4 regions of the Abyssicoccus albus genome follow, and region 4 is predicted to be linked to each of the others. Evidence: riboswitches for the same ligand, from Rfam matches in the RefSeq annotation. Region 4 holds a riboswitch; each other region holds the start of a gene.
What was found. A riboswitch is a leader RNA that binds a small molecule or an ion and turns the genes downstream of it on or off. The one in region 4 is predicted to bind S-adenosylmethionine.

Region 1 (3,189 bases), 140 kb from region 4:
GTGAAGCTGTAGATGATGCAACAAGCGGAGATGAGTCTACTGAAGAAGATGATGCAGGAGAAGAGTCAACAGAAGAATCTACTGATGATGATGCAGGAGAAGATTCTGCTGATGATGCTGATGATCAAGGAGAAGATTCTGCTGATGATGCTGATGATGCTGATGATCAAGGAGAAGATTCTACTGAAGAATAATATATAATTAAAGTTCTAAAAAAGCCAATTGCTAATGTTAGCAATTGGCTTTTTTATTGTATTTGTTTTATTAAGCTTTCTAATATTAAGAAATAATAAAAGGAATATTAAATAGTTACTTGATGATAGTTTCACACTATTATTACTTCAGTACAGACTTTAACTCTTCAACTTTGTTCGTTTGTTCCCATGGTAAGTTCAAATCATTACGACCAAAATGACCATATGCCGCTGTATCTTTGTAAATTGGTCTTCTCAAATCCAACATTTCAATAATTCCTGCTGTCCTTAAATCAAATGTATTTCTTACCGCTTCAACAAGCTCTTCTTCAGAATAATCACTTGTTCCAAAAGTATTAATCGATATACTCACGGGTGCGGCAACACCAATTGCATAAGCTAATTGTACTTCGCATTGCTCAGCAAGATGAGCAGCCACAATATTCTTTGCAACGTACCTTGCAGCATATGCTGCAGAACGGTCTACTTTCGTAGCATCTTTACCACTAAATGCACCACCACCGTGGCGTGCATATCCTCCATATGTGTCGACAATAATCTTACGTCCTGTCAGTCCAGCATCACCTTGTGGTCCTCCAATGACAAATCTTCCGGTAGGATTAATATAAATCTTTGTCTCATCATCTAGTAAATTTTGATCAACTACTTTATCAATGACTTCTTTTCTAATATCTTGTTGAATCTGTTCAAGCGTAATATCTTCCTTGTGTTGAGTCGAAATGACGATCGTATCAATACGTTGTACTTGATCATTTTCATCATATTCGACAGTCACTTGAGTCTTACCATCTGGTCTTAAATAATTTAATGTTTCATCTTTACGTACTTTAGAGAGTTGCTTCGATAATTTATGTGCTAAAGTAATCGGTAATGGCATCAGCTCTTCTGTTTCATTCGTTGCATAACCAAACATAAGCCCTTGATCCCCTGCACCGATTGACTCAATCGTTCCATCATAATCTTCATCTAAACGATCTTCATAACTCTTATTTACACCTTGAGCAATATCTGAAGATTGTTCATCGATTGCAGTCAGTACTGCCATTGTTTGATAATCATAACCATATTTAGCACGAGTATAACCGATATCTTTAACTGTATCCCTTACAATTTTTTGGATGTCGGCATATGCCTTAGTAGAAATCTCTCCTGTAATCAGAGCCATTCCTGTTGTCACTGTTGTCTCACAAGCTACGCGTGCATATGGATCTTTTGATAAAATATCATCTAATATTGCATCTGATATCTGATCTGCAATTTTATCCGGATGTCCTTCTGTTACTGATTCTGATGTAAATAACCTTCTCGTTGTCATAATTTTTCCTCCTATATTTAAGTGAATGAAGCCACCTAATAAGTTAATTCATACTAAATTACAAATAACATACTGTAAAAACACATCATGGAAATAAAAAAAGCCATACTCTAAAGAGCATGGCTAACCGTTCAATAACACTTATCGATCAAGGATTACATCCTTGCAAACGGTTGGCACCTTAATTCGATTGAATTGGTTGCCGGGCTTCATAGGGCCATGTCCCTCCACCTCTCTTGATAAGTTATATACTCATAGTATACAAAACCTTATTAATACAGTCAATATTTTATTTGATCTTATTAAATTTACAACTATACACATTTTGTCACAAATAAATATTTTGAACTAAATTTAAGTAAGCGTATACATTTTACTTAACATGACCATAAGTTATGTTATACTAATGCATGAAAATATATTTAGGAGGAGTCATAATGGTTCAAAACGAATCCACATCTATTCAAAATCTTTTAGACAAATCTTCAACAAAACAGCAACTCACTTCTGCACAACTTGTCGTTGAAAGTGTGAAACTTGGTGAAGGTGTTGTCACACCTCAAGGTGCTTTAAGTGTAACAACTGGTAAATATACTGGTCGTTCTCCTAAAGACAAATATATTGTTGAAGAGGAGTCTATTAAAGATAAAATTGATTGGGGTCCTGTCAATCAACCAATTTCGAAAGAAGTATTCCAAAAATTATATGGTAAAGTTTTAAATCACTTAAATGGACAAGAACAATTATACGTATTCAATGGATATGCTGGTGCTGACGAATCTACGCGTCTGCCTCTTCGTGTCATCAATGAATTTGCATGGCATAATATGTTTGCTAGAACAATGTTTATTCGCCCTGAAACAAAAGAAGAAGGTTTGAATATCAATCCAGAATTTACTATTGTGTCTGCTCCAAGCTTTAAAGCTGACCCTGAAGTAGACGGAACGGGTTCTGAAACGTTCATTATCGTTTCATTTGAAGAAAAAATTATTTTAATCGGTGGTACTGAGTACGCTGGTGAGATGAAAAAATCAATCTTCTCTATTATGAATTTCTTATTACCTGAAAAAGGCATTTTAAGCATGCATTGCTCAAGTAACGTTGGAGATGCTAATCGTACAGCATTATTCTTTGGATTATCAGGGACTGGTAAAACAACATTATCTGCAGATCCTAACCGTAAATTAATCGGAGATGATGAACATGGGTGGAGCGATGAAGGTGTTTTCAACATAGAAGGTGGTTGTTATGCTAAAACAATCGACTTGTCTCGTGAAAAAGAACCTCAAATTTATGATGCAATTCGTTTCGGTGCAGTATTAGAAAACGTTCCATTAGACGAAGAGAATTATCCTAAATATGATGACAAATCTTTAACTGAAAACACACGTGCTGCATATCCTTTATATAACATTGATAATACGAAGGATCCTTCAATCTCAGGTCATCCAACAACAATTATCTTCTTAACAGCAGACGCGTTTGGTGTGTTACCACCGATTTCGAAATTAACAAAAGATCAAGCAATGTATCACTTTTTAAGTGGTTTCACTTCTAAGCTTGCAGGAACTGAACGTGGTATTACAAGTCCACAACCCGTATTCTCAACATGCTTCGGTTCACCGTTCTTACCTTTACATGCAACGGTATACGCAGAAA
Region 2 (3,189 bases), on a different contig from region 4:
TCATTGTGACTGTTAATTTATTCGTTAGATTCATCGTGGGCTCCTTTGAGTGCAACTTCGTGTTCTGATTTAATTCGGTTTAGTAGGTCAGCATCTTGAATGAGTCGATATCCTACTTTGGATAATATTTTAGCCCCATTGATTAGGCCTTGATCTCCCTCTTGACTGATTGCGGCTTCTCTGAATTCATCGGTATGACCTACGAGCGTAGAAGGGCCGATTTTGATATGTGGGTGAATCGTCGGAATGATATGACTAACATTACCTGTATCTGTTGAGCCGTAACGTTCTTCAACGTCATCTATTGTAATTCCGAAAGTATTCGCCGCTTCTTTATAAAGCGCATCAAGTTGTGGTGTTCTAATGAACTCGTTCACACCGTTTTGTATAAACTCGAATTTCACTGATGTATTCGTAGCGAGTGCTGCGCCTTTTGCAATTTCTTTCACTCGATCGGTCAATGCATTGAGTGTTGTTCGCTTTCTAGAACGTGTATAAAATCTAGCATGTGTTTTCTCTGGAATAATATTGGCTGCATCTCCACCATTCAATATGACCCCATGAATCAAGTCGTTTGGTGCAGTATGTTGTCTAAGTAATGATATGCCGTTGTAAAATTGGATCATTGCATCGAGTGCACTTTGTCCATCGATAGAAGGATTTGCAGCGTGCTGTGATTTACCATGGAAGAACACATCGAATACATCGACAGCGAGTGTCGGCTGAGTCAGTGAATGCTCGTGACCTGGATGAGCCATTAATGCGACATCAGCTCGATTGAATAGTCCATCGTCTGCATATTTTGCTTTGGCACTGCCGTTTGGTCCTCCTTCTTCAGCAGGCGTACCGTAAACGATGACTGAACCACCAATTGAATCAATATGTTGCTTTAAGTTAATCGCTGCCAGTACACTCGTCACACCAATAATATTATGTCCACAAGCATGACCTAAGCCTGGTAATGCATCGTATTCAGCTAAATATCCAATCGTTGGTCCATCTTTGTCAGATTTATATGACGCAATAAACCCTGTTTCATAACCTGATATATTGCGCTCAACTGTAAAGTCATGTGATTTCAAAATGGTTGTAAGTACATCAGAGGCATAATATTCCTCATTACCAATTTCAGGGTGTGCGTGAATATCATGGCTGTATCGAATAAATTCATCGCGATGAGTTTCTATAAAGTCTGTAGTATGTGTCATGAAAAATCCTCCTTAAGTAATGAATTAAATAAAAAAAGAGTCTACCTAAGAAGATAGACTCTTTAAACGTCGTATTATCTCTCAGGATTTACCTGCAGGATTTAGCACCTAATTGAATAGGTTGCTGGGTTTCATCGGGCCAGTCCCTCCACCGCTCTGGATAATTTTTTATTTAATTATTTACTAATATAAATGCATCCGTTGTATTTGTCAAACTATTTTTTAAATAAAATCAATTTAATAAATTTTGATTATAAGTAAAATAAGATTTCATGTTCACTAAATATTGCTTAAAGTTATACTCCGTTACAATCAGGTCGCGATCATAGATATAATCGTAGCATTCTCTCATTCAACCCAGTGACTGCAGCGTGTATATCGAACAATTTTACAACGCTTGAACCAATGACTTTTTGTAGCATCACTTCAATGGCATAGATGTTTTCATCATTCGTTGGATAATAAGGATTTACCGAAATACCACCAAGCGATCCAACGGTAAGACCACTATCGACCGCAAGCGACGTTTCATGTAAGACACCAATTGCCATATTGACCATATCTGTCTTAATCGAATGATGATCTCCAAATTCTATATAATCATAAGGATGAAGGTTAATCTATTCAACACAGTTCAAAGCATAATATGTGAAGTGATGACTAAAATACTTCATAATATTAAAGGATGAAATAATTATAATTTAAAGGAGTATCAACATATGAACTATAACAATATAGAAGAACTTATTAACGACCGTCATTCGGTAAAGCAATTTGACCCAAATTATAAAATTCCACATGAAGAAATGGATGAAATGATTCAGCTCGCAACGAAAGCACCATCATCAGTCAATATGCAGCCATGGCGATTTGCAGTGGTAGAATCTGATGAAGCAAAAGCTAAATTACGACCTCTCATTCGATTTAACACACCACAAAACGATACATCGAGTGCGATGATCGTGATCTTCGGTGATTTACAATGCCTTGAGAACAGTGAACATATATACAGCAGTGCCGTTGAACACGGTATGATGCCAAAAGAAGTAAAAGAAAAGAACTTACCAATCATCCAAGGGATGTATAATCAATTACCACGACAAGCGATGAGTGACATCGTCAAAATTGACAGCACACTCGCAGCGATGCAATTGATGCTTATCGCTAGGACATATGGTTATGACACGAATCCAATCGGTGGGTTTGAACATGACAAAATTGGTGAAGCGCTCGGTTATCCATTAGATCGATACGTCCCTGTACTTATAATTGCCATCGGTAAAGCCGTCAAAGAAGGCCGTCCATCATACCGTATGTCAGTTGAACGTGTAGTAAATTATTTATAGTCAAAAGATAATCTGTGTAACATCAAACGAATGACGACTGATAAGGATGCTATTTACTGTAGCTTCAACATCGAATGATTAAAAATTTAAATAGTGGATATACAAACAATAAGAATGAAATTTATTCTTTGATTTAATACATTCGTTAAGGAGGCATACAAATGAATGCAAAAGACATCGCACAAAACGTCATCAAAGAACATCGAATCGGCGTCTTATCAACGTCAAAAGACGACAAACCAAATGCACGTTATATGGTATTTTATAACGATGGATTAGAGTTATATACGAAGACAAGTGATGAAACAAATAAAGTGGATGAAATTGAAGAGAATCCAAATGTTCATGTGTTATTAGGTTATAGTGAACCGAATAAGAAAGAATATATCGAAGTACGAGGAACAGCGAAAATCGTTGACGATGAGAAGACAATTGAATGGATTAAAGACGTTCAACAGAAGACACGTATTGAAGATTCAGCTACACTTCAAGTAATCCATATCAAGCCAGAACAAATGATTGTACACAGTCCTTCATTAGATCAACCTGAGGTTGTGACGGTGTAACTTACTACATTTAAAAAAATTAAAATAAAGCCGATAGTAGAACTATCGGCTTTATTTTATTCCCACCAT
Region 3 (3,189 bases), on a different contig from region 4:
TCAAATAATTTAAATTCAGCCTATCAAAATAGTGGATTGTTCCTTTTGACGAGTAAAGAAGAAGGGTTTGCGTTAGTATTACTTGAATCATATAGACATAATACACCAGTAATCAGCTATGATATTAAATACGGTCCTAATGAAATTATTAAAGATAATGTCAATGGAAATTTAGTTCCGTTAAACGATGAAGAACAATTATATAAAGTAGTTCATAATTTTTTGAGCGATGACTCGGTAAGCAATCGATATTATGAAAACTGCATTTTGACACAGAAAAAATATAGTGCTTCTCAGAATTTTGACCACTGGATGAAACTGATTCAATATTTGGAACATAAGGAGAAACATGATGACATCAACAATTAATGGTATTGTTTATTATACTGATAACATTCACTTACAACAACTACATCACCATTCAACTGTTTACACTACAAATAATGTACTTCAATTTTTAGACGATCATTATATTTCAACGAAAATATCAGACCGTGGACATATTATGCGCGTAAACGATCCAATCTATATTGCTGATCATGCTATTATAGAACCTTATACAACATTTGGAGGCACTAACTACTTCTTTACAATGGGGGCCTTTAGCTACACAAGAAGTTTATTACCATTAAACACAATCGTAGGTAGGTACACATCTATCGCGCATTCGGTTAGTCGAATGGGTATAAACCATCCAATAGACCGTTTTTCTTCATCATCGATTACTTATGAAAGTGAAAGTAATGGAATACGTCATTATTTAAACAATAATGAGTCACGTTTTGAACAGACTCCTTCACCTTTTATTGAAGAATCTCCCATAGTCATTGGAAATGATGTATGGATAGGGCAAGACGTATTAATTGCGTCTGATGGAATCACAATACATGACGGGGCTGTTATTGCTGCTAAATCGGTTATTACAAAAGATGTTCCTCCATATGCAATTGTTGGTGGAATACCTGCGCGTGTAATAAAATACCGATTTGATGAGCATATTATAGAACAATTGATGGAATTAAAGTGGTGGCAATATGATTTTGGTCAATTCGAAACGATTAAAGCAACCGATTCAATCCAATCCTTTATTGATAAAATTAAATCACTAACATTCAATAAACAATTAACACCTTTTACTCCATCTGTTGTAACTAAAGATGACTTTATCAAATTAAATAATTGAATACATATTGAGACATAAAAACCGAAGTAAAAACTTAATATACTTCGGTTTTATTACAACCTCTTAATCACCCACATCAACACAAACTGCAGCGGTAATCTTGCGTATAATGCCCACGATGGTAATGTTTTATCTCCTAGTGGAAGCTTTTTTCGAGCCATATAAATATTAGCTGGAAATACAGCAAGTAAAAATAGATTAATCAATCGTTTTGTCCATTGTGACGGCTTTTTGATGATCAACATAACCCCTATCAATATTTCGATGACACCGGAAATATAAACTAAACTTTTCTTAAACGGTAAGTACATCGGAATAATCTTTCTGAAATTAGGTTCACGAATAAAATGCAATAAACCAATCATTGTAAATAAAATACCTATAATTCTTCTGCCCATAATATTTGACTCCTTTTTATATAAAACGTATATCTATATTATATCAATTAAGATATGAATTTTGAATAAACTTTGTTATAATAGAATCAAATAAAATAGTTCTCTTATATAGAGTGAGTGGAGGGACTTGGCCCTATGAAACTCCAGCAACAGCTATTTTTGATAGCGATGTGCTAATTCCAACAGGTACGCCTGAATGATAAGAAGTCTCGTTGAAGCTCTTCTGAATTCAGGAGGGCTATTTTGTTTGTATCATATTATAGAGGAGAGATTGTTATGTCAAACAAATTATCAACGCAGGAACTGATTGAGTCACTGAAGTATTGGACTGAATACACACCAACACATTACGCCGCTTCGATGTTGAAATATGGGAAATTGAACGAAATTAAAAGCGAGCTGCAACAACACATTGACCTCTTAACTACACTTAGCCCAGTCAACCCAATCATCCAAGATGAAATCAAGTCAGAAATTAAAATGATTCAGCAACAGTTAGATAATTAAAATTTTAAAAAAGTTATTTAGAATATATCTTAATTTATTTATTAAGATATATTCGTTACATAACTATTTATTAAATTTTCTACATTTTAAACCAATCTGGATTCTCACTTCTTACGCTATTGAGTAAATTATAATATCGTATTCTCTCTCTTTCTAGTTCTTCACTTACAAAAAATATCGGTGAATCAATTGCACTTTCTGCTATCATATTTAACACAATTAAAATACGACCAAGTCTTCCATTTCCATCTAAGTATGGATGAATTGATTCAAATTGTGCATGCATAATTGCTATTTTAATTAATGGATCAGTATTTTGATCTCGTAAAGTATATCCTAATTTTGGAGCACCCTTTAAGCTACTATGGTTGGATCTGAATTTATACTACATTTAGTATCTCCTACTCATCCGAAGATATAATACATACATTTAATTAAAAAATCACTCCTCTACTTTGAGAAGTGATTTACGATAACTTAAATTTTTATTTGTTCATTAACCTTTGCATTTTCAATAATCTCGATCGTATCTGTATATTCTACTTTCTCTATAATACAACCTTTTCCAATGGAGATGTTCTTTCCTCTTACCGTTTCACATAACACATTTTCTAAATGGATTTCATCACCTTCAATTAAATTGCAACTCAATGTACCCTTTCTATTTTCCGTGAATAAAGAGGCGAACAATCCTTTATTCTCAGTTTTTTGATCTTCTAATATCGCAATTGTTTTACCACCAATTTCTTGTGCTGAACAATGATTCCTCAATGTTATATTTACTGAATCTGCATTAATTAAACCTTCGCTTTCAATTTTTCCACTACACTCAAAATAATCAACCTCTATATCGCCATCAACCATTGAATAGCCCGAAAGTTTTAATCTTTCACCAGTAATATTTCCATCAATGTCTAACATACCTGAAATCTCAAGATCATTGCCTTCGACCTTTCCTTCAACATTCGTTTTCCCACTAGACTTCATCGTATTTGCTTTCAATGAACCTTCGATAGTAGACATTCCTGAAGATTTAAAATGCTCGACTGAAATATCCCCCTCAGCATCCATTTTTCCACTAACATTAATTAAGTTAGCTTT
Region 4 (3,189 bases):
TTATAATGATTAAATTTTATGCTATATCTTTACTACTTACTAACTTACCTCTTATCGACGCGTCGTGCTAACAAGTCTCCTGTCCATTGAATGATAAAGACGATGATCAAGATGAAAATCGTCGACACCCAAATGACGTCGTTTTGGTTCCTTGTAAATCCGACTAAATATGCTAAATTTCCTAATCCACCGGCGCCAATAACACCCGCAACGGCTGTCGAACCGACAAGGGCAATGGCTGTGACGGTAATGCCAGAGATTAACGCTGGTAATGATTCACGAATGAGGACATTCCATATAATCGATCGTGTTGTCGCACCCATCGACTCAGCCGCTTCTATAACGCCTTTATCAATCTCTTTTAATGCAATCTCGACCAGTCTTGCATAGAACGGTGATGCGCCAATGATTAACGCAGGTAAAGCCCCTGTTGGACCACTAATCGTCCCGAGTAATAAACTCGTAAATGGTATCAAGATTAAGATTAAGATGATAAATGGAATCGCTCTAAACAAGTTCACAATAAATGAAACAATACTATAGAACACTCGACTAACACGATCTTCTCTTGTCGACGTTAAGAACAGTAACAATCCGAGGATAATACCGAATATAAACGCAAAAAATGTCGACACGACCGTCATATATAACGTCTCATATACAGCAACCCAAACATCATCCCATCTCACATTTGGCATCGTGACAATTTCTACAATAATATCTTTAAAACTCTTATTCATCGATAACCACCTCGATTTCTACATGACGTGATTTTAAATCTCTTCGAATGACTTCGAAGTCAAAGCCACCAGGTGGTAAAAATTGAACGAGCAACGAACCATAAGCCCCATCGCGACCGTACTTCATATTTGCTTGCAAAATATTCACCTCAATATCGTACGCCTTCGTTAAATAACTCACGATCGGCTCTGTCGTCGACTCTCCGATAAACTTCAACCGATAAATATGATACATCTGTTCATCGATTAACTGCTCGATCACACCACCATCATCATCGATATCTTCTTTGATGAACTCCTTCGTCACAGCGTGTTTAGGCGATTCGAACACATCACGCACAGGACCTACTTCAATAATCTCACCATGCTCCATCACCGCCACCTCGTCACAAATTTTACGAATGACGTGCATCTCATGGGTGATCAGCACGATCGTTAACTGCTCCTCTTCTTTCAATCGAACGAGTAAATCAAGAATCTCATCCGTCGTCCTAGGATCTAGAGCACTCGTCGCCTCATCACAAAGCAATACCGAAGGACCATTCGCCAGCGCACGCGCAATCCCAACACGTTGTTTCTGACCCCCAGATAATTGGCTCGGATAATACGACTCACGACCACTCAACCCAACACGCTCAACAAGCTCAAGTGCCCGCACACGAGCCTCTTTCTTGTTCACCCCAGCAATCTCTAACGGATACATAATATTCTGTAATACCGTTCTAGACCATAATAAATTGAAATGCTGGAACACCATCGATACCTTCTCACGCTTCTTACGAAGCGCCTTAGGCGATAATTTCGACATCGAATCATCACCAATCACGACCTCACCACTCGACGGGGATTCAAGCTGGTTGAACATTCGAATCAATGTACTCTTACCAGCCCCAGAAAAACCAATCACCCCAAAGATAGAACCCTCACGAATCGTCAAATTCACATCACGCACCGCCGTAATATCTTCACCACGGACGTTGAACACTTTGGATATATTTTTTAACTCAATCATATGACACCTACCTCTTGATCAAATTCACTTAATAGATTATTGATGAACCTAATATAAACAATACACATCCAGAGTGAATATACGGATTAACGGTTTAGCAGAATAAAAGGAAGCCAAGGTAAAGCGGAAGAGAAAGTAAACTAAAAAAGCTTTCTCTTATATAAAGAGAAAGCGATACGATCATACTTTCTCTCATCTTCATAAGTCATTAAGCTTATTGTGAATTGGCACCTTGTCATTTAAGACGGTTGCCGGGCTTCAAAGGGCACATCCCTCCACCACTCTGGATAAGAGTTGTTTTATTAAGTTGTTTATAATGATAACACCATCGTTTTTAGAATGCAACAACTATTTTATATTTTCTAATAAATTAGAATTCACATAATTACTAAAAGAAATTACGCAATCACACACGTACAAGATGAACTATTTCTTTGATATAATAAGATCAAATAAGGGGGTATATCATGAAGAAATATGTAAAAGTCGTAGGCGCTGTCATTGAAAAAGATGAGAAAATACTCTGCGCACAACGAAACGGTGAGAAGTCTTTACCGAATATGTGGGAGTTTCCAGGTGGGAAGATTGAAGACGGTGAATTGCCAGAAGCGGCGTTGAAGCGGGAGTTAATGGAAGAGATGGATTGTGAGATTAATGTGTTGGATAAGATTGTGACAACAGTGTATGAGTATGATTTTGCGACGATAGAACTCACGACGTATTATGCTGAGATGGTGAGTGATTCGATTGTGTTGCGTGAGCATCAGGATATGAAGTGGTTGTCTAGAGATGAGTTGGACTCAGTAGAATGGGCCCCAGCAGATATTGAGGCGATTGAGAAGATAAAAAATGGAATATAAAACGTTAAAACCGCAATTAATAAAACATCAATTGCGGTTTCCATTTCGTATAATAATCTTTCTATTCATTAAGTATTCTATACCTTCTAATTTCGTTAGAAGTAAATGCAATGACAGTACTTAAAAAATATAATATTGCAGCGAATACAAATATCCACTGAACACCAAATATATCTGCCATGTAACTACCGAGTAACAACCAAATGATATAACTGCCAAAGATTAAAGTATTAATTGTTGAATAAACACTCGATTGTATATCCAATGGAATCTCAGTTTGTAAAATAGACTTTTGGACAGTCTCGCGAATTTGATATGCCGGGCCATCAATAAAACAAATAATAATTGCTATAATTGCCAAACTATTTAATGAATAACCTATCGTAAGTAAAAACATGATAAAAGCAGATAGTACAATCGTATAACCACCAAGTCGATTGAAACTTTTACTAAATTTAATTAAAATTATACTACCTAATAGCGAACCTAAAGTATAGGTTGCCCCTTGTATACCCCAAATATGTTCGCCTTCATTTAAAATTTCTAAAGTAAATGTTAATAAAAATGTAGGCATCCA

Region 1: linked by a shared signal. The riboswitch ahead of metK (methionine adenosyltransferase) and the one ahead of EDD62_RS00695 (methionine ABC transporter ATP-binding protein) in region 4 are both predicted to bind S-adenosylmethionine.
Region 2: linked by a shared signal. The riboswitch ahead of EDD62_RS06630 (M20 family metallopeptidase) and the one ahead of EDD62_RS00695 (methionine ABC transporter ATP-binding protein) in region 4 are both predicted to bind S-adenosylmethionine.
Region 3: linked by a shared signal. The riboswitch ahead of EDD62_RS06740 (hypothetical protein) and the one ahead of EDD62_RS00695 (methionine ABC transporter ATP-binding protein) in region 4 are both predicted to bind S-adenosylmethionine.

Annotation. Positions count from the first base shown of each region.
Region 1 is NZ_RKRK01000002.1:271,296-274,484, reverse strand. Features, by position in the region: gene EDD62_RS01390 (hypothetical protein) at 1-194, shown strand, start outside; gene metK (methionine adenosyltransferase) at 337-1,530, opposite strand; SAM riboswitch class I at 1,669-1,776, opposite strand; gene pckA (phosphoenolpyruvate carboxykinase (ATP)) at 1,968-3,189, shown strand, end outside.
Region 2 is NZ_RKRK01000003.1:284,572-287,760, reverse strand. Features, by position in the region: gene ldmS (L-aspartate--L-methionine ligase LdmS) at 1-34, opposite strand, end outside; gene EDD62_RS06630 (M20 family metallopeptidase) at 18-1,208, opposite strand; SAM riboswitch class I at 1,280-1,375, opposite strand; gene EDD62_RS06625 (FAD-dependent oxidoreductase) at 1,532-1,804, opposite strand; gene EDD62_RS06620 (nitroreductase family protein) at 1,928-2,554, shown strand; gene EDD62_RS06615 (pyridoxamine 5'-phosphate oxidase family protein) at 2,716-3,120, shown strand; gene EDD62_RS06610 (BCCT family transporter) at 3,177-3,189, opposite strand, start outside.
Region 3 is NZ_RKRK01000003.1:311,680-314,868, forward strand. Features, by position in the region: gene EDD62_RS06725 (glycosyltransferase) at 1-369, shown strand, start outside; gene EDD62_RS06730 (CatB-related O-acetyltransferase) at 353-1,183, shown strand; gene EDD62_RS06735 (DoxX family protein) at 1,237-1,581, opposite strand; SAM riboswitch class I at 1,683-1,787, shown strand; gene EDD62_RS06740 (hypothetical protein) at 1,858-2,088, shown strand; gene EDD62_RS06745 (Fic family protein) at 2,168-2,374, opposite strand; gene EDD62_RS06750 (hypothetical protein) at 2,566-3,189, opposite strand, start outside.
Region 4 is NZ_RKRK01000002.1:135,949-139,137, reverse strand. Features, by position in the region: gene EDD62_RS00700 (methionine ABC transporter permease) at 45-740, opposite strand; gene EDD62_RS00695 (methionine ABC transporter ATP-binding protein) at 733-1,752, opposite strand; SAM riboswitch class I at 1,942-2,046, opposite strand; gene EDD62_RS00690 ((deoxy)nucleoside triphosphate pyrophosphohydrolase) at 2,220-2,612, shown strand; gene EDD62_RS00685 (MFS transporter) at 2,674-3,189, opposite strand, start outside.